DNA from 3 places in the Blautia sp. MSK18_10 genome. Region 1 is predicted to be linked to each of the others. Evidence: riboswitches for the same ligand, from Rfam matches in the RefSeq annotation. Region 1 holds a riboswitch; each other region holds the start of a gene.
What was found. Region 1 has a riboswitch for cyclic di-GMP ahead of LI074_RS04830 (ABC transporter substrate-binding protein). Riboswitches for the same ligand answer to the same signal wherever they lie in the genome.

Region 1 (10,180 bases):
TTGAACATTTCTAAAAGAACACTGGAAAATGCAAAAAAGGAGCTTGGAATTAAGGCAAGACGAATCGGTAATTCATGGTATTGGGATTTAGATAAAGTTAAGCCGGAATAAATTAAGGGTGCAACATTGCAGAGTATATAGAAAATGCGGAATTAAAATGCAAGGTTGCAATCTGTAAAGACATTGCAGTGTTGCGTCCTTACATAAATTGTAAGAAGGTGAGAACTTGAAAAACGTTATGATTCCAGAGGAGTTATTCGGAAAGATTATAAAATATCATTTACTGGATCAGGAACAGGAAGCAGATGATATAAGAAAAGGTCTAGAGAAAAAGCTGGATGCAATGGTAAATCGTGAGGTATACAGTAAATCCAAAACTGCACCAACAAAAGAAGAACTGAAGAATTAAAGGTACAGGATCAGATGAAGTGGGTTGGGTTAATGAATAATATAAAAGTTAGTGCAGAAGAGATTATATTGAAAAACATGGTATATGTGTGAGTGTGAGAGAAGAGATCGCTCTTTTACACTTTTGTATATATTAGAATAGCACTTTAGAAAGCACTATGGTATAATAAGGTGAAGGTAAATCGGAATTGCAGATTTAGAAAAATTTTGGGTATTTGAAAAAAGATTGTAACCCTTAAGAGGCGAGAGTAAATATGGTTTATAGGAAATCTTGTGCTGTTACACTTTCTTGACATTTTCATGACTGTTCTAAGGATATTTTTACATTTGCCTGAGCTATACTTTAGCCATACCGAACAACCGGTAAATAAAAAATCAGGAGGTACTAAAATGATGAACAGATTATTCAAAAGAGGAATGGTAATAGCACTTGCAGCAGCAATGACTACATCCGCAGGTATTCCTGCCATGGCTGCCCAGAAGGAGACACAGGAGGAGACAGTGACTACATCAGAGGTAACACAAACAAATGTAGATTATGGCTCTCTCACTCAGAAGGAGATTGAAGAGTTTAACTCCATTTATGACCGACTTGACGCTATCGACAAAGAGGTAATGAAAGATGCAGATGGTCTTTCTGATGAAGATATCTATGCCAGATACGATCAGTATCAGGATGAAACCGATACCCTCATGGATCGCCTTGAGGAGCTTGATAAAAAAGCCGGGTGGATCGACAACGAGGAATATGAATATTCCGAGGATGGGTATAATGCTCTGTACGATACAGGCAAACTCACCGCAGAGGAAGCAGAACAGCTTCAGAAAGCATATGAAAGAATCGAAGAAATTGATGCGGAAGTGTGGACGGACGATGATCTTTCAGACGATGAGATCGAAGCCCGCTATGCAAAGTATGATGACGAGATTACATCACTGAACGCACAGATTGAAACGCTTGAAAAGAAAGCGGGTTGGTATGAGGGATACTATGGAAATTTGAGCGAAGATGAAGTCAATCAGCTTAACAGTATTTACAATAAAATTGATGCAATCTATGACAATATTTATAACGGCTCTGATAACCTCTCTGACGAGGAATTTGCTTCTCGCTATGCGAAGTATTCAGATGAGATTGATGCTTTGGAGGCACAGGCAATCGCTCTTGAAGCGAAAGCAGGTGGAACTAAAATACAGACATACTGATTTTGAAAGATATAATATGGGGAATCTCACGGAATTTCTGAGGGACTCCCCTCATGTGGGATTAAAGATATGGCAAAAAAAATCTATTTGGCAGATGATGAACAGGATATACGAGAAATACTCACAGAATTTTTATCCAATGCCGGATATGAGGTAACAGCATACAAGAATGGTGATACACTCTTTTCTGTTTTTCAGGAGAAGCCCTGTGATCTTGTTATTCTTGATATTATGATGCCGGGTTCAGACGGTCTTTCCATATGTAAAAAGTTAAGGACAATATCATCAGTTCCTATTATTATTTTGACGGCAAAGGATTCAGAGTCTGACCATATGAAGGGATTTATGTATGGAGGGGATGACTATCTGATTAAGCCATTTTCGCCGTCACTTCTTGTTGTCCGGGTAAATGCGTTGTTCCGAAGAGTTGAAATGAATATACCGGTAAAGGCAGATATTTCCTTTGGTGATGTGTGTTTTTCATGGGAGAAGCATAATGCCATTGTGAAAGAGCATGATATTGGTCTGACTATGACAGAATTTTCGCTTCTGGGATGTCTTATGGAACATGGTGGAACGGCAATCCCCCGGAATGAAATTCTCGACAAAGTATGGGGAATAGATTCTACGGAGATAGAAACCAGAGTTGTCGATGAGACAGTAAGAAGAGTCAGGCAGAAAATGAAGACCGCAGGCAGCAAAGTTCGCATTAGTGCTGTCTGGGGCTATGGCTATAAACTGGAGGATTGTAATGAATAAGACACGTTATAAAATTGCCACACTTACAGGTTCCGCCGTTATGGCAGCCATGCTTTTGAGCCTGCTGATTCTGAACATAGTTTTTAATAAAAAAATAGAGCTGAGAGCTGAGAATGCAATTAAAAACGTTTTTACTTTGAATTCAGACGAATATTTGAATTACGAATCTGAAAATGATACGGGCTCTTTATATTATGCCTCACTTGTATATATGGGGGCAGATTCAGAAAACAGGGATGACATATATCAGATTCTGACACCCAAAGAGAAGAAACTTATTGACTGGTATGAAACACACCCGTCTGATGAAATGCAAAGGGCAAAAATTAACGAAGCAACTTATTATATGAAAGCCAGAACAGAGTATTACGAAGACAGCAATGAGAGATTACTTGCTTATGTGGATGTTACCGGCGAACCAGAACTCGTAAAAGAAATCAGTTTTGGTGTTTTGCTGGATGCTTTTGTCATTGCCGCTCTCGGTGCTGCCATTGGATATTTTCTCGGGAAAAAACTTGAACAAAATGACAAAGCTCAGAAGACCTTTTTTGAAAATACATCTCACGAATTAAAAACCCCGCTTATGGCAATTTGCGGATATGCGGAGGAGATTGAAATGGGAGTCATTACCGATTATTCTCAAGCGGGCAGAATGATAGTGTCTCAGACGGAGCGTATGAGTAAACTTATTGAGGATATCCTGTATTTATCAAAAATGGAAAGCGGTACGGAACCATTAAAGTGTGAACCAATAGAAATGGCATCACTGGTTCAAGATATTTTGATGCCGCTTGAAGGAATTGTGAACAGGCGAAACCTTTCAGTATCGTTAGAACTGGACGAAGGATATGTCAACGGAGACCCGGAGAAGCTGGAACACGCTGTTGCTAACCTGATAACTAATTCCGTAAAATATGCGTGTAGTCAAATCGAAATATCGTGGAAAAATCAAGTCCTTTCCATCTGGAACGATGGAGGAGAACTTAGCACAGAGGATTTTTCCCATATGTTTGAACGTTTTCATACGGGACAAAACGGAAACAGCGGAATAGGGCTTGCCCTCTCAAAAGAAATCGTTGAAATGCACGGATGGAAACTTAGTGCGAAAAATGACAGGCATGGCATATGTTTATCAATGGTATGCCACAGTTAATTTAGAAACAATCAGGTTTACAGCTTCCAGTTTGTTGAGATGTTGCAAAATTTGGAATCAGGAGAGAATAAGAATGATTAACAATTTAATGTACATAGAATTAAAAATGGGATATTCTGATGATGATCCGGCATGGATTGGATATGTCAAAACTTCAAAAAGTAGAATAAAAATTTTTTGACATTTCTGCATATGGCTTAGCCCTCCTTTCCAGTGGATTCTCTTTCGAGTTTCTATGTAATCAGAGGGTCACAGGTCTCCGTTTCACTTCGGTCGTTGCAAAACGAGTGCCGCTGGCACTCAGCAACCTCTGCTGAAGGACTAACCGCCTACCGTTATGATAGCACCCATGTTTCGATTATAACAGTCAAGGTGGGAATCTGCAACCGGAAAGTTGACAGCTCATGAAAAATCGGCTGTGATACCATGTTGATACTAAAAAATGAAGAGAATAGAAATATAGCTTGGAAAATCCGCAATACAGGACAATATAGACACGAAAATCATAGAAAATAATGAGATTTTAAGAACCTCACAAACGTAAGATACCCCGGAACCGTAAGGTTTCCGGGGTTTTTCTGTTTTCTATGTTCTTTTGTTATTTATGCTGCAGACACACCATTTTCACCTGTGCGTGTCTGGTTCTCTGCGCCGGAACGGCGGATCCCTGCAAAGATAGAGCCGGCAATATTATGCCATACACTGAAAATAGCACCTGGAAGTGTTGCCAGTGGATTGGCTGCAAAGTTAGCTGCTGCCAGAGAAACTGCCAGTCCGCTGTTTTGCATGCCGACTTCAATAGCTATAGCTGTTGTCCGTGTATATTCTACATGGAAAATTTTGGCTGCAAGGAGTCCAAGCATCATACCACAGAAATTGTGGATTGCAACAACACCAAGGACCAGAACTCCGCAGTTTAAGATTTTCTCTGCATTAACGGCCACGATTCCGCCAATGATCATAACAATGGCAACAACAGAGATCAATGGCATGACATCTGAAACTTTATCTACATGCTCTCCTGCAAGTGTACGAAGAAGGATTCCAAGAAGTACAGGAATCAGAATTACTTTTACAACAGACAGTACCATTGCCCAGAAGGATACTTCCACCCAGGCACCTGCCAGAATGTACACAAGAAATGGAGTCATAACAGGAGCAGCCAGAGTGGAAACAATTGTCATTCCTACTGAAAGTGCAACATCACCGCCTGCAATATAGGTGATCACATTGCTGGCTGTTCCACCAGGACAGCATCCCACAAGGATCACACCCAGAGCCAGATCTGCAGGAAGATTCATGACTTTGCACAATACCCAGGCCACGACTGGCATAATCGTATACTGTGCAACTGCGCCAATGATCACTTCCTTTGGTCTGGAAAAAATTGCACGGAAGTCTTCCAGACGTATGGTCAGTCCCATGCCAAACATGATCACACCCAGAAAAACAGACGTATAATTTGTCATCCATGCAAATCCATCCCTCCAGAAAAAGGCAAGGCATGAAAAGGCAATGATGATGATTCCAATATATCTGGATGCAAAACTGCTGATTTTTTCGATTTTCTTTAAAATATTTTCCATATATTATACCTCGTAGCTGAAGTTATCGATCAGTCTTGTTTTGCCAATATAGACAGCCATTGCTACGAGAACATTATGATCTGCTTTTTCCACAGGCTGCATGGTAAGTGCATCTACCATGGAAACGTAGTCGATTTTTGCCAGAGGCTCTTTTTCGATCACTGCACGCATTTTGCCGAGAAGTTCTTCTGCGGAAATGCCTGCGTGGATGATTTCCTGTCCGAGTTTTACGGATCTGGACAGACAGAGAGCAGCCTTTCTCTCTTCATCGCTTAAATATGTATTTCTGGAGGATTTTGCCAGTCCGTCCTCCTCACGGATGATTGGGCAGCCTACGATCTCTATATCAAAATTCAGATCCTGGACCATCTTGCGGATGATGGCAAGCTGCTGAGCATCCTTCTGTCCGAAATATGCTCTGTCCGGGGCTACAATATGAAACAGTTTGGTTACAACTGTGCACACACCCTTGAAATGGATAGGACGTGTTTTTCCACAAAGTGTTTCAGATAATGTATCGATACTTACAAATGCATGGGGATCATGATACATTTCAGAAGGTTCAGGGCAGAAGATCAGGTCTGCGCCAAGACTCTCACAGAGTTTACTGTCTCGCTCGAAATCTCTTGGATATGCCTCAAGATCCTCTGTCGGACCAAACTGTGTTGGATTGACAAAGTCAGACACAACTACAATGTCGTTCTGCTCTCTGCATTTTTTGATCAGACTTGCATGTCCCTCATGAAGAAATCCCATTGTTGGAACAAGACCTATAGTTTTACCTTCTTTTTTCCATGCTTTGATCTGTTTTTTTGTTTCTTCTACTGTTTTTGTTACCTGCATTGTTATCTCCTCTTTCTCGGTCAATGGACCGGTATCATAGATTTTGAGATAGCCTCTTTTCTGAATTCACTTTCATCTTATGATAGTCTCTAACCTGATATCAATGTTTTCAGGCCATGTCTTTCAGCAGACCATGTTTCTCATAATTGGTCACTCTGCTGATCTTATTCTCTTCATCTACAAATACAACTGCAGGCTTATGAGTACGTGCCTCTTCAGGCTCATACTCTGCGTAAGCCATGATGATAATCTTGTCACCTGTGCTTACACATCTTGCTGCTGCTCCATTCAGACAGATCATACCGCTTCCGCGTTTTCCGCAGATTGTGTATGTCTCGAATCGACTGCCGTTGTTCACATCTACAATCTGAACTTTCTCATATTCCAGTATTCCGGCAGCTTCCAGCAGTTCTTCATCCACAGTAATGCTTCCCACATAATCCAGTTCGGCCTGGACAACAGTTGCTCTGTGGATTTTTCCTTTTAACATTTCTATTGTCATCTTATATAGTCCTTTCCTGCGGGAAAAATCAGAGTCATGCAGCTCCATAAAAAGGAAATATACCTTTATGATCTGCAAAAAAAGCGCATCAGGATACACTTTGACCCTGAAACGCTTCTGATTGATTCCCTGTATATTGAGTCCTGTTTCTGATACATAAAATATGGCTTGTTATTCCATAGATTAGGGGAAATCTGATTTCCTGTATCATAAATACCGGCTCCTATCTTTTAAAATTACATACATCCTTCCGTTTCCGCTTTCGGGTTCCGGCTGGCTGTTTTTATATAAGATTCCAGTGATTTCAGCCAGAGTATAGTTTTGAGTCCAAATACTATCTCTGAGTGGTATTATTACATCTGGTCGGTTATTTGTCAATAAATTGTTTATCTACTGTTCACATACAACTATCCCAAATCCCGAGACGATAAAACATAATTGATTTCTGACAGACAGTTTGCTAGAATATATCTATGAAAAGAGAGTAGTGTGCCGGGCGGATTCGGTTAAATAAGAAATGGAATAAAGTATATTATGGATAATTATGAAAAACAGGTATATACGGGAAGAAAGTTGTTTCTAAAGTATGATCAGGATAAGCTGATAGAGAAATATGGATTGAAACATGATGAAGAATATCTGTATTTGAAATATATCGGAACAGAATATCGGATCGATCGCGGAAATGGTGCCATTGAATATGTTGCGGATGATGAATGGACGGATTGCAGAGAATATACAATTGTTATGACAATTTATGATTTTCTCTGTTGCTCCGGACAGGAAGTACTGCCGCCTTTGACCGGGCAGTGGCAGCCTGTGAGCAGGTTTGTAACTGCCGGAAGCAGTCCGTCAACAGCCCCCTTTGTGGAAAAGTATGCAAAAGCATTTTCAGGAAAAGTGGAAGAGGTAAAGCAGGCCTGCACCTGTCTGGGGGGAAAGCAGACGGAGCGTTTGGCAGGGGCGGATCTGACATTTGAAATGCCTGTTCTTCCGGGTTTTTCTGTGTTGCTTCAGTTCTGGGATGGGGATGAAGAATTCCTGCCAAAGATTTTACTGTTGTGGGATAAGGTATCGTTATCATATCTTCATTTTGAGACAACCTATTATCTTCAGGGAGATCTTCTGAAGACTATACTGCAGACCATCGGCTGAATACATTGCAGCCGGTCATTTGGAGGGCGGTACGCAGTATCTGAAAGCTGAACACAAAAGAGGGAAAGAACCGGATGAACTTGTCACTGCGAGAATTGAAGTGGGGGATCAGATGGAGCTGTTGTTTTAAGAATATGGAATAATCAATCTATAGCAATCCTCGTAAATAATGCATTTAAGAGGATTGCTATAAGTACAAATGAGCAGAAAACAGTAATGTCAATGTTGCGTGGAATTCGGAAGTAGGAGAACAGTTCGAATATATAATCGGCTGTTCTTTTTTTAGCGTTAAAGCGGCGAGGTTTTTCTTGTGTACAGTGGAATGTAGGAGTATAATGAAATCAATATTTTGCACAAATTTACAATCTGTAATAGAACGACGATCGGCAAAGCAGATGAAAGTCTGTGACGCAAAGCTACAGGGCCTGTAAAATGGCAGCCAGTTGCATGAAATGATGTGCGCTGTCTGTGAGACGGTGTTTTTTTATGTTATAGGAAATTACTCCGTAATGTTCCTATAACATAAAAAAGCCCTCCGGGCAGGATCGCACTGCGACGGAGGGGAATTATGTCGCTGAAGCGACCCTTCGCAGGCGAAGAATCCTGCAAGCAGGGATGTTATTTCATAAACGGAACCATAATGATTTTATCGGAGAAGAGAGAAAAATATGAAAATCAAAAAAGTACAAAGTGCATGTCTTATTTTGGCATGTATAGCGGCAACAGGACTTATAGGGTGTGGGAAAACAGATGAAACACCAAAGAAGCACGAAGCAATTACTTTTATGGCTCCTTATCTGGAAGTGGACAATTTTATAGAAGAAGTGCATAAAACATATCCAGAGATTGAGCTTGAAGTAGTCCCGTACAGCGGAGCAAATACAACAACCTGTCTGCAGAATATGTTAGAGGCAGATGATCTTCCGGACATCTGCACACAGACTTTTTATAAGCCAGATGTGGTGGATGTCAGTGATAAGATGATTGATCTCTCAGGATACGATTTTACAGATAATTATGTGGAATCACGTCTGAAAGATGTATCCGATGAGGGTGCACTTTATATGCTTCCATCTTTGTACAACTGTTATGGAATCACCTATAATAAAACACTGCTTGAGAAGCATGGCTGGAAGCTGCCAACATCTTTTACAGAGCTTGAAGAACTTGCAGACAAGGCAAAAGAAGCAGGAGTTACGTTATGTATGGCACAGATTCAGTATCCTGGTTCAGCCTTCCAGTATATATGTAATATTGCGGATGCGGGATTCCTTGGTACTATGTCTGGAAAGCAGTGGCAGAAAGATTACCTGTCAGGAAAGGCAAATGTCAGTGACACGGAAGGCATGATGGACAGCATGGAATATATCCAGAAATGGAAAAATCTCGGTATGCTTGACTGCAGCAACAGTGATCCGGTAGATGATAGTAAAACAAGAGAAGCTTTTATAAAGGGAAATTCACTGTTTCTATTGGGACCACAGAATGGCATTATGGAATCAGAAGATACAACGGACAAATTTGGTCTGATGCCATACCTGTCTGAAGATGGAAGCAAGAATGTATTTATTTTAAATGTAAACCGTTTTTATGGATTGAATAAAAAGCTGGAGAATGATCCTGAGAAACTTGAAGATGCATTAAAAGTCATGAAGGTGCTGTCTACGGTAGAAGGAACCAGTGCCCTGTATCCGGACAGTACATTAAAAGCAGGACTGCTTCCTTTCAAAGATGCAAAGGCAGATGACACCTTCTATGCAGATATTTCGGATTTTATCAATGCAGGGAATACGACACCGTTTATTTATTCCGGATGGGAAAATACGATTGTAAATACCGGAACCAAAATGCAGGAATTCATGCAGGATAAGGCATCAATAAAGGATGTGGCAGATCAGCTGGATGAGGATCAGGACAGCGTGGTAAATAATCAGCCGGAAGTGATCACAACAGCTACAGAGGAAATTTCACAGGAAAGTTGTGCAAAGCTGGTGGGCAGATGCTTTGCCGAGGCAACCGGAAGTGACGTTGCTCTTATATCCCTTGGAACATGGATCAGTGGAAATGGTACGAACCAGAACAATGATGGTGTGAGCGGAAAACTGTATGCAAAGAATATTACAGACTATGATGTATGTATCATTCTTCCGACTGGCTGGTCACAGACGATTAAAACAATCAGGCTGACAGGAAAACAGATTCAGGCATTGTATGAAGAAGGTTATGATGCAGTTGGTACAGGCAAGAATTATCCATATATGTTGGTAAATCCTGAAGATATGGAACTGGAGGATGGAAAGACTTATCAGGTTGCAATTTCCGGAATCAGTGAAAAACTGGCATCGGAAACGGAAGTGACAGACAGTGGTATTGTAGGTATGGATGCGGCAAAAGAGTTTTTTGGGCAATTTAAGACTTTAAGTGAAGCAGACGCTCAATGGAAATAAGCGGAGGGGAAGGATGCAGAAGGCAAAGAGTTACCGGAACTTAATATGGGGTTGTTGTATGACTGGTATAGCGATGTTTTTTGCATTCTTTTTCCTGTATCATACTTATATCCAGGATATT
Region 2 (10,180 bases), on a different contig from region 1:
ATATGTGGTGCTTATATGCCGATTTCAAATTTTGGACCAGGTCTTCAGAAGGCACTGTCTTATCTTCCGAGTACATATGCCACTTCATTGATTAAGAATCATATGCTTCACGGAGTTTTCAGAGAGATGGAGAGAAAAAATTATCCGGATGAAATGGTTGAAGCGATAAGAGACACGCTTGATTGCAATCCGGTATTTCATGGAAATGTGGTGAGTATAAATCAGATGATTGGCATTATGATGGGAAGTATAGCTGTATTTGGAATTATTTACTATGTGGTTACATTGTTGTTAGCGGGTGAAGGCAGACGATAGGAAATATTGTTTTTAGCGGGTGAAAGTTCTAGGGATATGGAACGATCTGAGTACAAATGAGCAGGAAACAGTAATGTCAATGCTGCGTGGTCTTCGGAAGTAGAAGAACAGTTCGAGTATATGTATCGGCTGTTCTTTTTTTTATTTTTTGGCGTTAAAACGGTAATGTTTTTCTTGTGTACAGTAGAGTGCTATAGTATAATAAAACCAGTTTTTTTGCATAAGTATTAAAGCTATAATATGGAAATTGGCAAACCAGATGAAAGTCTGGGACGCAAAGCTACAGGGCCTGTAAAATGGCAGCCAGTTGCATGAAATGAGGTGCACTGTCTGTTTGACAGTGCTTTTTTATGGTAGAGCACTTGAATAAGTAATACAGAAGCTGTTTGGAAAAATATTGTGAAAAATAGTGTGGAGGTTATTGATAATTAATGAATGTAAAATTAAAATCTGGAAGCAAGCAAGCAACTGTAGCCTAGAGGAGGGGAGAAAGATGAAGAAGTGCAAATTAGTACAGAATATAATGAATTTCAAATTTTGTTACATTATATTTTGCACAATTATATGTTTTATTGTTTTATCCGTTCCTGCATCTGCCAAAGAAAACTCTGACAATGTTATCCGGGTAGGATCTTTTGAGGAAACTTATAATGTAGTCAATGAAAAGGGAGAAAGAAGCGGCTATGGTTATGAGTATCTTCAAGATATTGCAGGTTATGCAGGATGGACATATAAATACATAACAAGTGATTGGAAAAACTGCTTTACACAGTTGGAAAATGGAGAGATTGATATTCTTGGTGGCATTTCCTATACAGACGAACGTGCTGAAAAAATGCTTTTTTCCGATATGCCTATGGGGGAAGAGAAATATTACATCTATACGGATGCATCCAATATGGATCTTACAGCAGGAAATTTGGATTCTTTTGAGGGAAAAAATATTGGTGTGTTTAAAGATAATATAGTGGAGGATGTGCTTAATGAATGGGAATCAAAATATGGTCTGTATACGAAGCATATCAATGTTTCTACAAACACAGAAATTATGGACAAACTGTCGAACCATGAAATTGACTGCTTCGTTTCGCAAGAAGACCCCCGTTGGGAAGAATCGGATATTTCACCGCTTACAAGTATTGGAGAGACAGAAATCTATTTCGCTATAAATCCAGAACGTCCGGATATCAAAGAATCACTGGATAGTGCTATGCGCAGAATCAAGGATGACAACCCATTTTACACAGATGATCTCTACAGGCGTTATCTTTCTGCACAGAGCAGCTCGTTTCTTTCAAAAGAAGAAAGTGAGTGGATCGGGCAGCATGGTGCAATCCGGATAGGGTATTTGAATCAGGATGGAGGTATCAGCAGTGTAGATCCATCAACAGGTAAACTGACAGGTGTTATTACAGATTATGTGGATCTTGCAGAAAATTGTCTGCAAGGTCAGACTCTGGAATATGAATTAAATGAATATGAGACAAGAAGTGAACTGCTTCAGGCATTGCAGGATGGAAAAATAGACCTGATTTTTCATGCAAACCAGAATCCATACTTTGCAGAAACAAATGGATTTGCTTTGTCGGATACGCTATTGACTCTGAATATGGCAGCAATTACGGCAAAGGATTCTTTTGATGAAAATAAAGAGAATATAGTTGCCGTTGAAAAAGATGATTTTGCATTGAAAGCATATCTTTCATACAATTATCCGCAATGGAAGGTTGTGGAATATGAAACATCAGATGCAGCAGTAAAAGCAATGCAGAAAGGGGAGACGGATTGTATTGTAAGCAATTCAGGTACTGTTTCAGACTATTTGAAAAATAATAAGCTTCATAGTGTTTTCCTGACAAAAGAAGCTGATGTTCCATTTGCTATTCAGCAGGGAGAACCGGTTCTTTTGTCCATTCTGAATAAAACACTGACATCTATGCCTACAACTCAATTTTCAGGTGCAGTAGTTTCGTATAATGTTTCCTCACGAAAAGTTACAGCGAAGGATTTTATTCAGGACAATTTACTGACAGTATTACTTATCGCTGGAATTTCTTTTTTCGTTGTCCTGTGTATAATTCTTGATTCTTTGAAAAAATCAAAACGTGCGGAAGAAAAATCCAAGAAGTCTGCTGAGCAGGCATTGAAGCTGAATCAGGAGCTTGAAGAAAAACAGCAGGAATTACAAAATGCACTTGTAGGAGCACAGAGTGCCAATAAGGCTAAGACTTCCTTTTTAAATAACATGTCTCATGATATCAGAACACCGATCAATGGTATTATTGGTATGCTTACGATTCTTGAGAAAAGCGGAAATGATGCTGAGCGGGCAAAGGATTGCATGAATAAAATATATGAGTCATCGAAGCTGCTACTATCATTGATAAATGATGTTTTAGATATGGCAAAGTTAGAATCAGATACAGTGGTTTTTGGTGATGAATCCATCAATCTGGATCAGGTATGTCAGGAAATCACGGAGTCACTATCTTTTCAGGCAGAAGAAAAAGGACTTCATGTTATAGGAGAACATGATGATTACAGTGGTATATATGTTTGGAGCAACGCAGTTCATCTGAAAAAAATATTGATGAATCTGTTTACAAACAGCATGAAGTACAATAAGGTGAATGGTTCTATTTACATGAGTATGAGAACGATTGAAAGATCAGAAGATCACATGACATGTGAATTTAAAATAAAAGATAATGGAATTGGAATGTCAGAAGAATTTATAAAAAATGAATTGTTTACTCCATTTGTACAGGCAGATAATTCCCCACGTTCTGATTATAATGGGACAGGTCTGGGAATGCCTATTGTGAAACAACTTGTAGAAAAGATGGGCGGAACCATAACAGTTGAAAGCAAGCTTGGTGAAGGGAGCTGTTTTACTGTAGTACTTCCATTTAAAATTGATACGAATGCACGGCCGGAAGAAAAAGAAGATTTCAATGCAGATATATCAGGTGTCCGGATATTATTGGTTGAAGATAATGAGCTGAATGCGGAAATAGCAGAATTTATACTGACGGAAAATGGGGCTAAAGTAGAAACAGTGAAAAATGGGTTAGAAGCTGTTCAGCACTTTGAAGCCTGCGAATCAGGAACATACGATGTTATTTTAATGGATGTCATGATGCCGGTGATGGATGGGCTTACTGCCACAAAAACAATAAGATCCCTGGAACGGCAGGATGCAAAAACAATCCCTATCATTGCTATGACTGCAAATGCATTTAGGGAAGATGCAGAAAAGTGTATGGAAGCAGGAATGAACGCACATTTGTCAAAGCCGATTGTGATTGAGGAAGTTATAAAAACGATTTTAAGGTATGTTCATAATGATTAGCAGAGGTTCATGAATTAGTGGAATACAATTGACAGGGCTAAAAGATGACAATGCAGGAGTGCTATAAAGCTATCGGAGGAAACTATGAGGCTGTTTTGGGACGCCTTCACAGCGAAGCACTGATTTAGAGATTTACATTAAAGTTCCTTGAAGACCAGAGTTATCTACAGTTAAAACAGGCATTGGAAAATAAAAATTATGAAGATGCTTTCCGCAGTGCGCACACATTGAAAGGGGTGTGTCAGAATCTTTCCTTTGACCGTCTGTATGAGGTTAGTGATAAATCCTTACCGAACCAGATTTATTCACAGAATCTTATCAAGGTTATGCAGGAAAAAATCGATTTCTTCAAATCGAACAGTGGCATAAATTCGATTGATTACAATGCAAGTTCGGGGCAATTAACTATAATAAATGAAAAACAGAAGATAATATACCAGAGAGAAGATCCGGGATTTGATGTATTCAAAGTGTTTGAATAACTGCGCGTCGCATTCTCGTTACTTCAGTAATAGATAAGATTCTATAAAAGATAATACTATCTGATTTAAAATAATTCAACTACTTTCGACATTACTATAAATCAAAACAAATTGATTGACAAAGAAAACCTAGAGTTTATGCGGGATTAATGGACTTTATAATCGATGTAACTGTCAAAGACCCGGCTGCCCTGATTGTTTCATTATCAAATTGACATCTGATTATTGTATAGTATAATTACAATTAAAAACACCGAAGATAAAAGACGGAGGAATTATATGAAAGCACATAAATATTGGTCAGTAGGAGCATTGATCACAATGATTGGTACTTTTTACACTGGACATAAAGGGTTAAAATCAAGCCACAAATACTTTGCGTTAAGCTCTATACTATGTATGACAATGGCGATATATACAGGGCATAAAATGATTTCCGGGAATAGGAAGAAAAAGGTGAATAAAGAGAAAGTTACAGAGAGGGAGGAATAATTAATGTTGGAAGTAGGGGTCAAGGCACCTGATTTTGAGTTGCCAGATCAAAATGGAAAAATACACAGATTATCGGATTATGCAGGAAAAAAAGTAGTATTATATTTCTATCCCAAGGATAATACAGCGGGATGTACGAAACAGGCATGTGGTTTTTCCGAGAGATATCCTCAGTTTATTGAAAAAGGTGCAGTTATTCTTGGGGTCAGTAAGGATTCTGTATCCTCTCATAAGAGATTTGAGGAAAAATATGGACTGGCATTTACACTTTTAGCAGATCCAGAGCGGAAAGTTATTGAAGCTTATGATGTATGGAAAGAAAAGAAAAATTATGGCAAAGTCTCTATGGTTGTGGTAAGAACTACATATCTTATCGATGAACAGGGAGTTATCATCAAAGCCAATGATAAAGTCAAAGCAGCAGATGATCCTGAAAATATGCTTAAGGAATTAGATTAATGAAGATAATATTATCCCCTGCTAAAAAGATGATTACAGATACTGACAGCATAGCGCCGGATGGATTGCCTGAATTTATTGAAAAGACGACAGAGATACAAAGTTGGTTGAAAAGCAAGTCAAAAGAAGAACTGAAGACTATCTGGAAATGTAATGACAAAATTACAGAACAGAACTTCAATAGATTGGAAAACATGGATCTTTATCATTTACTTACTCCAGCTGTCTTATCATATGAAGGAATTGCTTTTCAATATATGGCTCCATCCGTGTTTGAGGACAGTCAGTTTGAGTATGTACAAAATCATTTGAGAATACTATCTGCGTTTTATGGCGTTCTAAAACCGTTGGATGGCGTGACACCTTACCGCTTGGAAATGCAGGCAAAAGTCGGCATAGGAGATGCAAAAAACTTATATGAATACTGGGGAGATATGTTGTATTGTTCAGTGATCGACAACAGTAGGATTATAATTAACCTGGCATCAAAAGAATATTCCAAATCTATAGAAAAGTATCTGACATTACGGGATAAGTATATTACAATTGTATTTTGCGAGTTATCAGGAGATAAACTGGTGACAAAAGGTACATATGCGAAGATGGCTCGTGGTGAAATGGTTAGGTTCATGGCTGAAAATAGTATTGAAAATCCTGAGGATATAAAAAAATTTGACAGACTTGGCTATGCGTTCAGGTATGATCTATCGTCAGATACGGAATATATTTTTGAACGCAGAATAGAGATAACATCTTATTAAAAAGGTACTTATTGTAGGTATTTTTTTAATAAAGTGATTCGATTTAACTTAAAAAATCATTACAATGTCAGGTGTGTAAAATGCGGTGAGGTATCAGGTGTAGACGTGGATGAAATATCAGACTTGATAGAAATGATTCATGACACGAATGGAATAAAATATTTAGATTATGATATTTCATTTAAAGGTATTTGCCCAAAATGCAGGGAGAAAGTAAAGGAATAGCATAGTTATTGAAATGAATATTATTTAAGGTTCAGGATAAATTGCAAAATGCAGACAAACAAGAAAAAAGGTAAAAATATAATAGGTATTATACAGAGTTTCCTTATATTGATATTAGTAGTTCTTATTATTTTTATGATGATTCAGATTAGTAGGCTACAGGGGACAGCACGCGTAATAAATTATGCAGGCCTAGTACGTGGAGCTACACAGCGCGAAGTAAAATTAGAAATTACAGGAAACCAAAATGAAGAATTAATTAAATATTTGGATGATATTTTTCTTGGATTAAGATATCAGGATGGACATTATGATCTGGTAAAACTCAATGACGAAGAATATCTGGAAAAATTGCAAATTCAGAGTGATTACTGGGATAAATTGAAAAAAGAGATTGAAGCAGTAAGAAACAAGGGATACGAAAATACAGACATTGTTAATATGAGTGAAATATATTTTACGATGGCAGATGAAACTGTCTCTGCCGCAGAAAGCTATTCAGAAAAGATTGCTATAAAGATTCGTACCATAGAGCTTCTGTCGGCACTTGATATGTTGAGTCTGGTGATATTGGTTATTATGCAGACTCTAAGGGCAATGCAGATGGCAATGCAAAACAGACTGCTGGAACAGAAAGCATTCATAGATGCCTATACTGGACTGCCAAATAAAAATGCCTGTAATGAGCTACTTAATAAAAAAGATATAATTACAGATCCTACAGCATGCATAATGTTTGATTTAAATAATCTAAAAACTGTAAATGATACAATGGGACATTCCGCAGGAGATCAGTTAATATTGAATTTCGCAAAGCTTTTGCGCAGTGTTATTCCAGAAAAGGATTTTGTTGGAAGATATGGCGGAGATGAGTTTATAGCAGTCATTTATCATACAAGCGAGGCGGAAATTAAGGTGATATTAAAATCATTGTACAGAGAAAAAAACAGATTAAATAGTTATGAAAATCAAATACCAATCGACTATGCCTGCGGATGGGCATTATCCTCCGATGATATGTCGGGTACAATGCAGATGTTATTGGATGAGGCAGATGCTTATATGTATAAAAATAAACAGTTATGCAAGAAATATAATTAGCTTTCAGCTCAGAGTAGATGAATCTTCTTAAATGAGTAATCGATAGAACCCTGTTGGAAAAACCAATAGAGTTTTTACTATGTTATTGTGTGATAATATCACGAAAGTCAGTTTATAATACAGTCATAAATTAAGCAAGTAAGACTCCGAAAGATTTTTGAACAATTCCGTATTGGTATGAAGATTTGTCATGAAGTTATCGCTATACTTCCGGGCTGCACCGCAGAGAAATCTGTGGTGTTTTTTGACTTTCTGTATATGGTGAGTTTGATGGAAAACAGATCAATGATACTGGAGCAGGGCTTCCGCGGATATTGAGAAAACGGAACGAATGTGATATCTTTTTATTAGGATAAAACGGCGCGAGGAGGAAATGACATGGTTGTTTATTTTTCAGGAACGGGAAACAGTAAATATGTAGCAGAGAGGATTGCCGGCAGCTTGCAGGAAAAACTGATCTGTATGAACGAACGGATCAAATCGGGTGATACCGGGTCTGTTAAGACAGGAGAGAATCTGGTAGTGGTGGTACCGACTTATGCATGGAGAATCCCGCGTGTGGTTTCTGACTGGATCGGACAGACAGAATTTGTCGGGGCGAAGAACGTCTGGTATGTGATGAGCTGCGGAAGCGGTATTGGTGGCGCAGATATATACAATCGAAAACTGAGTGAGAAAAAAGGATTAAAGCATATGGGGACGGCACAGATCATTATGCCGGAGAATTACATTGCCATGTTTAATGCTCCTGATGTGGAGAAAGCAAAGAAGATTGTTGCGGCAGCAGGTCCTGATATTGCTAAAGCTGTGTTGGCAATCAAACATGGAGAGAAGCTTCCATCAAAAAGTGGCTTCGGTGCATCTTTTGAGAGTGGTCTGGTGAATGATATCTTCTATGCGGCATTTGTAAAAGCAAAGGCATTTTATGCAGATCAGACCTGTACCGGATGCGGCAAATGTGTAAAAGTCTGTCCGTTAAACAATGTGACAATGAAAAATAAGAAACCTGTATGGGAAAAGCATTGTACGCATTGTATGGCCTGCATCTGCTATTGTCCGGCTGAGGCAATCGAATATGGCAGGAAGAGTGTTGGAAAGCCCAGATATTGTTTTGAGAATCTGGGGCTTGAGAAATATGACTATAGCAATCCTCTAAAATAATGCATCTTAATCCAGTCCATCAGAGTGTGAAATCTGCGTCAGATATTTTTGCCTTGCGTCAGCACGCCTGCAGATATCTTCCTTGTCTTTCGCACTCTGCTGAACTGTCTTAAATGCATTATTTACGAGGATTGCTATAGACGGTCGTAAATTGCAGGCAAGATATGGAACATAAAAAAGTATCTGATAAGGGGGTATTAGATCATGTCTGCTTATCAGATACTTTGTTTATGCTTCTGGCTGTGTTCGTGTCATCAGTTGATTAGTTTGATATTTACGATCAATTCTCGAAAAATGTGACAGTAAAACCATCAGTTCCTATAGTTACGTCAGAAATAGTATCATTATCCCAGAGAGCATCCGTAATGACAGACTTTAAGGCTTCGTCCAGAATAAGATTAAATTCTTCTTCGATAAGTGAGAATGGAACCAATTTCTGGACTTCTGCACATTCCAGAATAAAATTAAGTATTTTTTCTTCCATGATAAATCCTCCTCGTAAAATTCCATACAGCATATATTACAATAGACAAAGCAATCTGTCCACCTTAGATTTTATTTTTGATAATTCATTATGGTACGATACAGGTGGCGGTATATGACAACCGATTAGAAATTACTTCTCCAGGAAAGCTGCCAATGGGACAAACATTTATATCGGATGTACCTTGATGGTGGAGATATATAGCTAATTATTCAGAACTTTCATAGACAAAACGGATTCCATCGTATATACTTTGAGTAGAAACGAAAAAAGAAAAGTAACTGTTCATGATAGTTTAGAGTATCTGCGTAATGAACAGCTACGGGAAAAAGGGGAACAGTTATGTTATTGGTAAAGAATGCAGAGATTTACGCACCGGAATATCTCGGTAAAAAGGATCTTTTGATTTGCGGGGGAAAGATTGAATGTATACAGGATTCCATCAGAGAATTGCCTGTGGAGTGCGAGGTGCTGGATGCAGAGGGCAAGATTCTTACTCCTGGATTTTTAGATCAACATGTACATATTACCGGAGGCGGTGGAGAGGGAAGCTTTCATACGCGGACACCGGAATTACAGATGTCAGAACTGGTAGAGAACGGTATCACAACAGTGGTGGGACTTCTGGGTACGGATGGTATCACCAGGAGTGTGGACAATCTTTATGCGAAGACCCGGGTACTCTGTGAGGAGGGCGTGAGTGCTTATATGCTCACAGGTGCTTACGGATATCCCAGCCCGACTATCACAGGTGAAACAGACAGGGACATCGTATTCGTGAATGAGATTTTGGGTGTGAAGCTGGCGATATCTGATCACCGGGCACCTAATGTGACTGGTGATCAGTTGGTTCAGATTGCAAGTAAAGCTCGTGTGGCGGGAATGCTCAGTGGAAAGCCAGGCATTGTGGTGCTTCACATGGGAGATGACAAAGATGGTCTTGCACCGGTATTCCGGGCATTGGAGGTGAGTTCTGTTCCTGTACGGATTTTCCGTCCCACTCATGTCAACCGGAATGAAAAGTTGCTGGAAGAGGGCTACGAATTTCTGAAGCGGGGAGGTTATATTGATCTGACCTGCGGTATGCACACTTCACCGGGAGAATGTGTTCTGGAGGCTAAAAAGCGGGGACTGCCCACAGAGCATATCACAATGAGCTCTGACGGACACGGAAGCTGGTCTAATTATGCTGAGGACGGCAGCCTTCTGGAGATAGGTGTATCTGGTGTGGATGCACTTTATAAAGAGTTGAAATATATGGTACAGGTTCTGGGAATGACTCTGGAGGAAGCACTGCCTTATATGACCTGTCAGGTGGCAGAGGGGCTGGATTTACTGGGAATCAAGG
Region 3 (10,180 bases), on a different contig from region 1:
CTTTGGGAGCTGGTGTAGGAGCAGGCGTACTTGTGAGCCGCTATTTTGGAGCTCAGAATTATAGCAAAATGAAAACAATTGTGTCAACATCGTTGATCAGTTTTCTGATTCTGAGTATACTTCTGGGGGTTTTTGGCTTTGTTTTTTCTCATTTTATGATGAGTTTATTACAAACACCTGCTGACATACTGGATGAAGCGGTACTGTATCTGCGTGTTTATTTTGTGGGATTTCCCTTTCTGTTTATGTACAATATCCTTTCAACGATGTTCAATTCCATCGGTGAATCGAAGATTCCGTTGGGCCTTTTGATATTTTCTTCTGTTTTGAATATTGTTATGGATCTTTGGATGGTGGCAGGTTTAGGGCTGGGTGTGTTCGGTGCCGCCCTTGCAACTCTCATTGCGCAGGGGATTTCCGCAGTGTTTTCGCTTTTGATTTTCTTTAACCGGATGCGTCGATATAAAAGCCGCTTTAACTGGTTTGACAGGCAGGAGTTACATTCCATGCTTCGTATTGCAGTACCATCGGTTCTTCAGCAATCCACAGTGTCAATTGGTATGATGATCGTACAGGCGGTTGTAAATCCCTTCGGTACACAAGCGCTGGCAGGTTATGCGGCAACCATGAGAGTAGAGAATGTTTTTTCACTGATATTTGTATCCATTGGAAATGCGGTTTCGCCCTATGTTTCCCAGAATCTTGGAGCAAAGAAAATTGAACGTATCAAAAAAGGATACCATGCTGCACTGGTGTTGGACCTGTGTTTCGCAGTCCTTGCTTTCATAGTCATTGAAACACTGCACACCCCAATTTCTTCCTTATTCCTTGGAAAAGATGGAACCGCTCTGGCATATCAGGTGTCCGGGGATTATATGAAATGGCTGGGATATTTCTTTATTTTTATGGGTATTAAGATGGCAACAGATGGAGTTCTTCGTGGACTTGGAATTATGCGGCCGTTTCTCATTGCCAATATGGTAAATCTTGCCATTCGGCTGTCAGTTGCCTTGATTTTTGCACCGCGTTATGGAATTGCATTTGTCTGGCTTGCTGTACCGGCCGGATGGCTTGCGAATTTTCTGATCTCCTATGGGGCACTTAGAAAATCATGGCCGGTTGATGAAGGAGTTTCATTCCGGTAAATTTCTCTTAAGTTTTGATGGAAAGCTGGATTCGTATGTTAAGAGGTATATTTTCGTTACTGTTCACTGGCAATATCCCGCGAAGCGTGTTGCTGTGAACAGTAACATATTTTCTTATAGACATGATATAGTATGAGTGCTATAATAAAAAATAATTTTTTATGGCATTTATTGGCAAACCGGTTGAAAAGCCGGGGCGCAAAGCCAGAAGGAGCTAAAGTCAGATTGAAATCTGGCCATGCCAGCCGGTTGCATCATGCCTCAGTAATAAAAAAGGTAAATGTTAAATGGGCATTATGGAAAAAGTTCCTGTAAAATTTTTTACAAGGAACTTTTTTTTGTCTTCAAGCGGATATTTGCAACCTCCGCAGGGGACTTACCTGATTCGGTTAAATTTTGATGGAAAATAGAGAAGAACAGCAGGAATGGAGAAAAGATGAAAGGAAAAAGAGTGATTGCAGGCATTCTGCTTGTGGGAATTTTAGCAACTGCCCTGGCAGGGTGCAAAAACACAAATATCACCAAAAAAGAAAGAGAAAAGCCCGTTATCACCCTGGGCAGTGACAGTTATCCGCCATACAATTATCTGAATGAAGATGGAATCCCCACAGGAATTGATGTGGAATTGGCTACAGAAGCTTTCAGAAGAATGGGGTATCAGGTGGATGTTGTCCAGATCAACTGGGAGAAGAAAAAAGAACTGGTAGAAAGCGGAGAGATCGACTGTATTATGGGCTGTTTTTCCATGGAAGGACGCCTTGACGATTACCGCTGGGCAGGACCCTACATAGCAAGCCGCCAGGTAGTTGCTGTAAATGAGAGCAGTGATATCTATAAACTAAGTGACCTGGAGGGAAAGAACCTTGCCGTCCAGTCCACAACCAAACCGGAAGGCATCTTTCTGAACCGGACGGATGAAAGGATCCCCAAACTGGGCAATCTGATCAGTCTTGGGCACAGGGAACTGATCTATACCTTTCTGGGAAAAGGATATGTAGATGCAGTTGCTGCACATGAGGAATCCATTGTCCAGTACATGAAGGATTATGATGCAAGCTTCCGTATCCTGGAAGATCCGCTGATGGTGGTCGGGATAGGTGTTGCTTTTGCAAAAGAGGATGACAGAGGAATCTGTGAGCAGATGGATCAGACGCTGGAAGAAATGCGTCAGGATGGCACATCCCTGAAAATCATTAAAAAATATCTGGATGATCCCCAGAAGTATCTGGAGGTGGATGATCTTGGATATTAGGAGAAGAATAAAAGTAAAACGATTCTGGATATTCGGCATTCTGCTTGGAATCTGTGTGACTGCAGCTTCCCTGTATTACTTTTTTCAGGCAGAGAAAAAGGAAGCAGAGAACAGGATGGTGAAAACTGTAAACTATGTCAAAGTGCAGTGTTCCACCTACACCCATTATAATGAAGCTTCGGAATCTAAAAGTCTCCTCCGCGCCATTGAAAGTGCCAGACAGATGAGTACGAATATCGACATGGAAACAGAAAACGGCGGCCGGCTAAGCCAGGAGTTTCTAAAAGAAAATCTGCAGACCCTCTGGGTGGATGGTATCCTTGTGCTGGATACAGAGGGAAAGACAGTCTGCAAATACAGCATGGATGAGGCTCTGACCAATGAGATCACAGATTATCTGCAAAAAGACATTATCATGGATTTTACCGGATATGAAGAAAGATCTTATTCGGAACGGATTGACCGAGAAGACGGATCACGTATCGACATTGCAGCCTGTGCCAGAAAAGATGCACCAGGTATGGTTGCAATTTATTATTATACATCTTCGGAATTTGTCAGAAATTATACCCTGACAATACAGAACCTTTTAAATGGCTATAGCACTCAGAAGGATGGAACGATTATTGTTGCAGACAAGGGAACCATCGTTGCCAGCAACGATGAAAGCCTGCTGGGACAGGATACTGCCGGCAACCAGGTTGTCCAGGCAATGAAAGAGCATACAGACAGTCAGCATATTTTTCATTTAAAAAATGAAGGAACCGGAGGTTACGGAATCATGCTGAAGCAGCGGGATTATTATATTTATACCTATCTTCCGGATACGGAAGTATTCCGTAACCTGCCACTAAGTGTAACAGCTGTCGTTTTTCTTTATTTACTCATATTCGGTATATTCTGCTTCTGGGGTTACAGAGCGGATCTGGCACATCGGAAACAGGAAAAGGAAAAAGATGAAACATATAAAGCAGAACTTCTAAGAGCAGCAAAAAAAGCAGAAGCAGCCAATGAGGCAAAAACTGAGTTTCTGCAGAGAATGAGCCATGATATCCGGACACCGATCAATGGAATCTGCGGCATGATCAATGTGGCAGACCATTATGCAGACAATATGGAGAAACAGACGGAATGCAGGGCAAAGATCAAAAAGACATCCCATCTGCTGCTGGAACTGATAAACGAGGTTCTGGACATGAGCAAGCTGGAGTCAGATGAAGTGGTTCTGGAAGACATCCCATTTAATCTGAACAGTATTTTTGAGGAAATACTGGGTGTGATCGAACATATGGCTGCGGAGCAGAACATCCGGATCATTTGGGAAGAGAAAGAAGTTACACACTGGAATCTTATTGGAAGTCCGGTGCATGTGAAACGGATTCTGATGAATATTTTGTCCAATGCGGTGAAATATAACAAAGAAAACGGATATGTCTATATCAGCTGTCGGGAAATCCCATCGAAACAGACAGCAATGCCCACATTGGAATTTGTCTGCAGAGACACCGGAATTGGAATGACAGAGGCATTCCAGAAACGCATTTTTGAACCATTTGCACAGGAACATGCAGGAAGCCGCACAAAATTCGCCGGAACAGGACTGGGAATGCCAATTACAAAAAAACTGGTGGAGAAAATGGGCGGAACCATTTCCTTTGAAAGTAAAGAAGGCACAGGGACTACATTTGTGATCCGGATTCCATTCCAGATTGATGCAGATATGAAGGACAGGAATGAAACGGAAGAAAAAACAGAAACTTCTATCCAGGGGCTCCATGTTCTTCTGACAGAGGATAATGAGCTGAATATGGAGATTGCAGAATTTGTGCTTCAGAATGAAGGCGCTGTGGTGACAAAAGCATGGAATGGACAGAAGGCTGTTGACATATTCAGAAAAAACAGACCTGGAGAATTTGATGTTATTCTTATGGATATTATGATGCCTGTCATGAATGGATATGAAGCAGCAAAGATGATCCGCTCTCTGGACAGAGAGGATGCAAAAGTGATACCGATCATTGCCATGACAGCAAACGCGTTCACTGAGGACAAAATGAGAGCAAAGGAAGCAGGAATGGATGAACATATTGCCAAGCCTGTTGATGGGAAATTATTAGTAAAAGTGATCAATGAGTTAGTAAAACGCGATCAGAGGGAGAAGTTATAATGAAAAAGAAAAAATGGAACAAGTTAGTTTCTGTACTTTTGGTGATGGTGACAGTCATGTCACTTCTGTCTGGCTGCGGCAGGAAAAGTACGGAAAAAGAAGACGCGGAAACTATCACAGTGTATCTATGGACTACAAATCTGTATGAAAAATACGCATCATACATCCAGGAACAGCTTTCGGATATCAACATTGAATTTGTAGTAGGCAATAATGATCTGGATTTCTATCGTTTTCTGAACGAAAACGGTGGATTGCCGGATATTATAACCTGCTGCCGGTTTTCCCTCCATGATGCAAGTCCTCTGAAAGACAGTCTGATGGATCTTTCCACAACCAATGCTGCAGGTGCTGTCTATGATACATACCTTAACAGTTTCAGAAATCAGGATGGCAGCGTAAACTGGCTTCCTGTGTGTGCAGATGCCCATGGCTTTGTAGTGAACAAAGATCTTTTTGAAAAGTATGATATTCCTCTTCCAACGGATTATGAAAGCTTCGTTTCTGCCTGCCAGGCATTTGATGAGGTGGGTATCCGTGGGTTTACTGCAGACTATTACTATGATTATACCTGTATGGAAACACTGCAGGGTCTGTCTGCATCAGAGCTGTCTTCTGGGGATGGACGTAAGTGGCGTACCATCTACAGTGACCCGGACAATACAAAGAGAGAAGGTCTGGACAGTACCGTCTGGCCGGAGGCTTTTGAACGTATGGAGCAGTTTATTCAGGATACAGGGCTGAGCCAGGATGATCTGGATATGAATTATGATGATGTGGTTGAGATGTACAAAAGTGGTAAGCTTGCCATGTATTTCGGCAGTTCTGCCGGTGTAAAAATGTTCCAGGATCAGGGCATTAACACAACATTCCTGCCATTCTTTCAGCAGAACGGCGAAAAGTGGCTGATGACTACACCATATTTCCAGATAGCTTTAAACCGTGACCTGACAAAGGATGAAACACGTCGGCAGAAAGCAATGAAGGTACTGAACACAATGCTTTCAGAGGATGCGCAGAACCGGATCATTTATGATGGGCAGGATCTGTTAAGCTATAGCCAGGATGTGGATTTCCGGCTTACGGAATATCTGAAGGATGTGAAACCTGTGATCGAAGAAAACCATATGTATATCCGTATTGCGTCAAATGACTTTTTTTCCATTTCCAGGGATGTGGTGTCTAAGATGATCTCAGGAGAATATAATGCAGAGCAGGCTTATCAGTCATTTAATTCCCAGCTTCTTGAAGAAAAATCCACTTCTGAGGATATTGTGCTGGATTCAAAGAAAACTTATTCCAATCGTTTCCATACCAGCGGAGGCAATGAAGCCTATTCTGTTATGGCAAACACTTTGCGCGGTATTTATGGGACGGATGTGCTGATTGCAACAGGAAACAGCTTTACAGGAAATGTACTGAAGGCCGATTATACAGAAAAAATGGCAGGCAACATGATTATGCCAAACGAGCTTTCCGCTTACAGCAGTGAGATGAGCGGGGCAGAACTGAAGGAAACGGTCAGAAACTTCGTAGAAGGCTACCAGGGAGGCTTTATCCCCTTTAACCGCGGCTCTCTGCCTGTGTTCAGCGGTATTTCTGTAGAAATCAAGGAAACGGATAATGGTTATACATTGAGTAAAGTTACAAAGAATGGAAAACAGATTCAGGACAAGGATACTTTTACTGTGACCTGCCTTGCAGCACCACAATATATGGAAGCTTATCCGGCAGAGGAAAATATTGTATTTGATGGAGGGGATACCTCTGTGGAAGATACCTGGACAACATATGTTTCAGATGGTAATGCCATTCTTGCAGAGCCTGAAGACTACATTACTCTGAGGTGAGAAGAATGGATGTTAAGAATCATAATACAAACAGAAAGAAACGGGTTGTGAGAAAACGATGGAATGCAGCAGTTCTTATTGCCCTATTTGTTGGAATCCTTTTGACTGTTTTCCAATATTTGGGGTTTGTATCGAAGACTGTTTATGAGGAAAGTGTTTCTCACCTGACAGAAATTTTTCATCAGTCTGATAATATGCTAAGTGAGCTGACAAATAAGAATCTGATTTATCTCCATATATGGGGGGAATATTTGCAGAACACTTCCGATGAAAGTGAAATTCGTGAGTATATAGAGAAAGCACAGGAAGATGCAGGCTTTTTAGATTTTTATTTCCTGTCAGCGGACGGGAACTATAAGATGGCAACAGGTGAAACCGGGTATCTGGGATTACAGGAAAATATTGAAGATGAGATCCGGCAGGGAAATGATGTGATAACCAATGCAACAGTTCCCGGAAAATCCCAGCTCCTTGTTTTTGCCACTCCCAGGCCTCATGGAAGTTATCAGGGCTTTGAATATGATGCCATTGCCATTGCCTATGAAAACTCTGATATCGTAAATGTGCTGAATATTTCTGCTTTCAATGGAAATGCCCAGAGTTATGTGGTTCATCCGGATGGCCGTGTTGTTGTGGATCATTCTTCTGAGGCATGGGGAGAGGTGTATAATTTCTTTGGGATTCTGAGAGAACATTCTACTCTGTCTGAAAAAGAGATCCTTAAGCTTTCAGAAGAGTTTAAGGAAGGACATACAGATGCAATGCTGATAAATCTGGATGGAGAGGATTACTATCTGGTCTATGAGAAATCCAAACCTCAGGACTGGATCTTTCTGGGACTTGTCCAGGCTGATATCGTCAATGCAAGTATGAATGTTCTGCAGCGTAGCACTGTGCTGCTTGTAAGTGCAGTAGCGGTGTGTATTGCCGGTCTTTTTATTGGAATTATTCTCCGGAAAAACAGGGTAAACCTGAAGAGAAAGGATACGGAGATCCTGTACAGGGACGAATTGTTTCAAAAGCTGTCAATGAATGTAGATGACGTTTTCCTGATGCTGGATGCAAAAACATATCAGGCAGATTACGTCAGTCCCAATGTGGAAAAACTGCTGGGAATTACAGTAGAACAGATTCGTAAAGATATTTGTGTCCTTGGGAAACTGCATCCCGGGGACGTTGAAGATCCGGAGAAGAAGTATCTGGAAGAAATCCAGGTTCATGAGCAGCAGGAATGGGATCTTGAATATGTTCATCAGAAAACAGGAGAACACCGCTGGTTTCATAACGTTGCAATGGGCAGCGAGGTAAACGGAAAAAAGAAATATATCCTGGTTCTGTCAGATCGTACCTCTGATAGAAAAATGAATCAGGCCCTTTCTGAGGCGGTCCGCGCTGCGGAGACTGCAAACAAGGCAAAGAGCACCTTCCTTTCCAATATGTCTCATGATATCCGTACACCAATGAATGCGATCATTGGTTTTACTACACTGGCTGTAAGCAACATTGATGATAAAGAAAGGGTTCGGGATTATCTGGGTAAGATTCTTTCCTCCAGTAATCATCTGCTCTCACTGATCAATGATATCCTGGATATGAGCCGTATTGAGAGCGGGAAAATCCATCTGGAAGAGACGGAAGTCAGTCTGTCAGAGGTTCTTCATGATCTGAAAACCATTATCAGCGGACAAATCCATGCGAAACAGTTAGAGCTTTACATGGATGTCATGGATGTTACCAATGAGGATGTTTATTGTGACAAGACCAGGCTGAATCAGGTACTGCTGAATCTTTTGTCCAATGCGATCAAGTTTACTCCTGCAGGCGGAACCGTTTCTGTCCGGCTGAGAGAGTATCCGGGTACACAGAGAGGCTGTGAACTGTACGAAATCCGGGTAAAGGATAACGGAATCGGCATGAGTCAGAAATTTGTACAGAAGATCTTTTCTCCTTTTGAGAGAGAGCGGACTTCCACTGTAAGCAGGACTCAGGGTACAGGACTGGGCATGGCTATTACCAAGAACATCGTGGATATGATGGGTGGAACCATTGAAGTTCAGACAGAACAGGGAAAAGGTACTGAATTTATTATCCGCCTGCCATTGCGGATCCAGCCTGAGAATCACCGTATAGAGAAAATCGCAGAGCTGGAAGGCCTGAAGGCATTGGTAGTAGACGATGATTTCAATACCTGTGACAGTGTGACTAAGATGCTTGTAAAGGTTGGAATGCGTTCGGAATGGACACTTTCCGGTAAGGAGGCTGTTCTCCGCGCACGACAGTCTATGGAAATGGGTGATGCATTCCATGCTTATATCATTGACTGGCGTCTGCCGGATATGAACGGCATTGAAGTTACCCGTCAGATCCGAAGTCTTGGTGATGATACACCGATCATTATCCTGACTGCTTATGACTGGTCAGATATTGAAGTGGAAGCCAGGGCAGCAGGGGTGACTGCGTTCTGTGCCAAACCTATGTTTATGTCAGATATCAGAGAGACTCTGATGGCGGCTATCGGCCAGAAGCAGGCCGGGGCAGAGGATAATATTCTTCCGGCAGCAGATTCAGATTTCAGAGGCAGGCAAATACTGCTTGTGGAAGATAATGAACTGAACAGAGAAATTGCAGTAGCACTCCTTAGTGAATATGGTTTTCAGGTTGATACAGCGGAAGATGGAGCAGAGGCTGTGGAGAAGGTTAAGAATTCAAGACCAGGTGATTATGATCTGGTGCTTATGGATGTGCAGATGCCTGTAATGAACGGATATGAGGCTACTGAGCAGATCCGTTCACTGGATGATCGGGCACTGGCGGGAATTACGATCCTTGCCATGACTGCCAATGCTTTTGACGAAGACAGAAAGAAAGCACTGGCATGTGGTATGGATGGATTTCTATCCAAACCAATTGTTATAGAGGAACTGATCAGTACATTACAAAACAGTCTGGGGTAAGTTTTCTGTTTGAACTGTGATAATGGGATATGAAAAGTGGTTTGATGAAAGCAAGGAGGAGCAACGAATGATTTGTGGAATGACGTATTTTCAGATATGTCTGTATTTTCTTATTTATTCTTTTGGCGGCTGGGTTGTTGAAGTTATTTTTCATGCAGTAGCGTTGGGAAAAGTTATAAACAGAGGTTTCCTGAATGGACCGGTCTGCCCGGTATATGGATTTGGGGTGCTTTCTGTTTTTGCTTTGCTCAATACAATTCAGGGCAGCGGGCGTCAGATGAGTGATGGAATGATTTTTGTGTTTGGAATTGTTCTGGCAACTGCGGTGGAGCTGGTTGCAGGCTGGCTGCTGGATGTGTGTTTCCACGCAAGATGGTGGGATTATTCAGATAAACCCTTTAATTTTCATGGCTACATTTGCCTGGAGTTTTCTCTGATCTGGGGACTGGCTATCGTTATGGTAGTAAAAGTTTTCCAGAAGTATGTAGAGGCACATGCGTTACATACACCTGCAACCTGGGAATGGATTGTGATAGCAGCTTTGTATGCTGTGTATCTGACAGATTTTATTGTGACGGTAGCAGTGATCCAGGGACTGAATAAAAAGCTTACCAGACTGGATAAGGTTCGCTCAGATCTGAGAATTGTAAGTGATAAACTGAGTGATACACTGGCTACGACTACGATTGGCACAGCACAGAAAGTGGGAGAAGGAAAGGTTCAGGCAACTCTTGCAGCAGCAGAACTGCGTGATGCAACTGCCGCACAGCGAGAAAAATCTATCGAAATGCTTCGTATAAAAAGAGCGGAGC

Region 2: it holds a riboswitch for cyclic di-GMP, as region 1 does, so the genes downstream of both, LI074_RS12415 (response regulator) here and LI074_RS04830 (ABC transporter substrate-binding protein) in region 1, are expected to answer to the same signal.
Region 3: it holds a riboswitch for cyclic di-GMP, as region 1 does, so the genes downstream of both, LI074_RS07490 (substrate-binding periplasmic protein) here and LI074_RS04830 (ABC transporter substrate-binding protein) in region 1, are expected to answer to the same signal.

What each region holds. Positions count from the first base shown of each region.
Region 1 is NZ_JAJCGT010000006.1:104,185-114,364, reverse strand. Features, by position in the region: partial or broken gene LI074_RS04880 (AAA family ATPase) at 1-111, shown strand, start outside; gene LI074_RS04875 (hypothetical protein) at 227-409, shown strand; gene LI074_RS04870 (hypothetical protein) at 424-501, shown strand; gene LI074_RS04865 (hypothetical protein) at 799-1,614, shown strand; gene LI074_RS04860 (response regulator transcription factor) at 1,684-2,373, shown strand; gene LI074_RS04855 (sensor histidine kinase) at 2,414-3,526, shown strand; gene LI074_RS04850 (bile acid:sodium symporter family protein) at 4,129-5,112, opposite strand; gene panC (pantoate--beta-alanine ligase) at 5,116-5,955, opposite strand; gene panD (aspartate 1-decarboxylase) at 6,065-6,457, opposite strand; gene LI074_RS04835 (DUF3786 domain-containing protein) at 6,992-7,612, shown strand; cyclic di-GMP riboswitch class I at 7,988-8,063, shown strand; gene LI074_RS04830 (ABC transporter substrate-binding protein) at 8,281-10,059, shown strand; gene LI074_RS04825 (ATP-binding protein) at 10,118-10,180, shown strand, end outside.
Region 2 is NZ_JAJCGT010000032.1:12,088-22,267, reverse strand. Features, by position in the region: gene LI074_RS12420 (ABC transporter permease) at 1-315, shown strand, start outside; cyclic di-GMP riboswitch class I at 555-630, shown strand; gene LI074_RS12415 (response regulator) at 809-3,667, shown strand; partial or broken gene LI074_RS17940 (Hpt domain-containing protein) at 3,847-4,149, shown strand; gene LI074_RS12405 (DUF6219 family protein) at 4,429-4,641, shown strand; gene LI074_RS12400 (peroxiredoxin) at 4,645-5,100, shown strand; gene yaaA (peroxide stress protein YaaA) at 5,100-5,861, shown strand; partial or broken gene LI074_RS17935 (transcriptional repressor) at 5,904-6,086, shown strand; gene LI074_RS12385 (GGDEF domain-containing protein) at 6,135-7,187, shown strand; gene LI074_RS12380 (EFR1 family ferrodoxin) at 7,566-8,348, shown strand; gene LI074_RS12375 (hypothetical protein) at 8,629-8,832, opposite strand; partial or broken gene LI074_RS17930 (ATP-binding protein) at 8,916-8,999, shown strand; gene iadA (beta-aspartyl-peptidase) at 9,175-10,180, shown strand, end outside.
Region 3 is NZ_JAJCGT010000013.1:39,078-49,257, reverse strand. Features, by position in the region: gene LI074_RS07495 (MATE family efflux transporter) at 1-1,145, shown strand, start outside; cyclic di-GMP riboswitch class I at 1,309-1,402, shown strand; gene LI074_RS07490 (substrate-binding periplasmic protein) at 1,582-2,397, shown strand; gene LI074_RS07485 (ATP-binding response regulator) at 2,381-4,564, shown strand; gene LI074_RS07480 (ABC transporter substrate-binding protein) at 4,564-6,414, shown strand; gene LI074_RS07475 (hybrid sensor histidine kinase/response regulator) at 6,420-9,368, shown strand; gene LI074_RS07470 (putative ABC transporter permease) at 9,436-10,180, shown strand, end outside.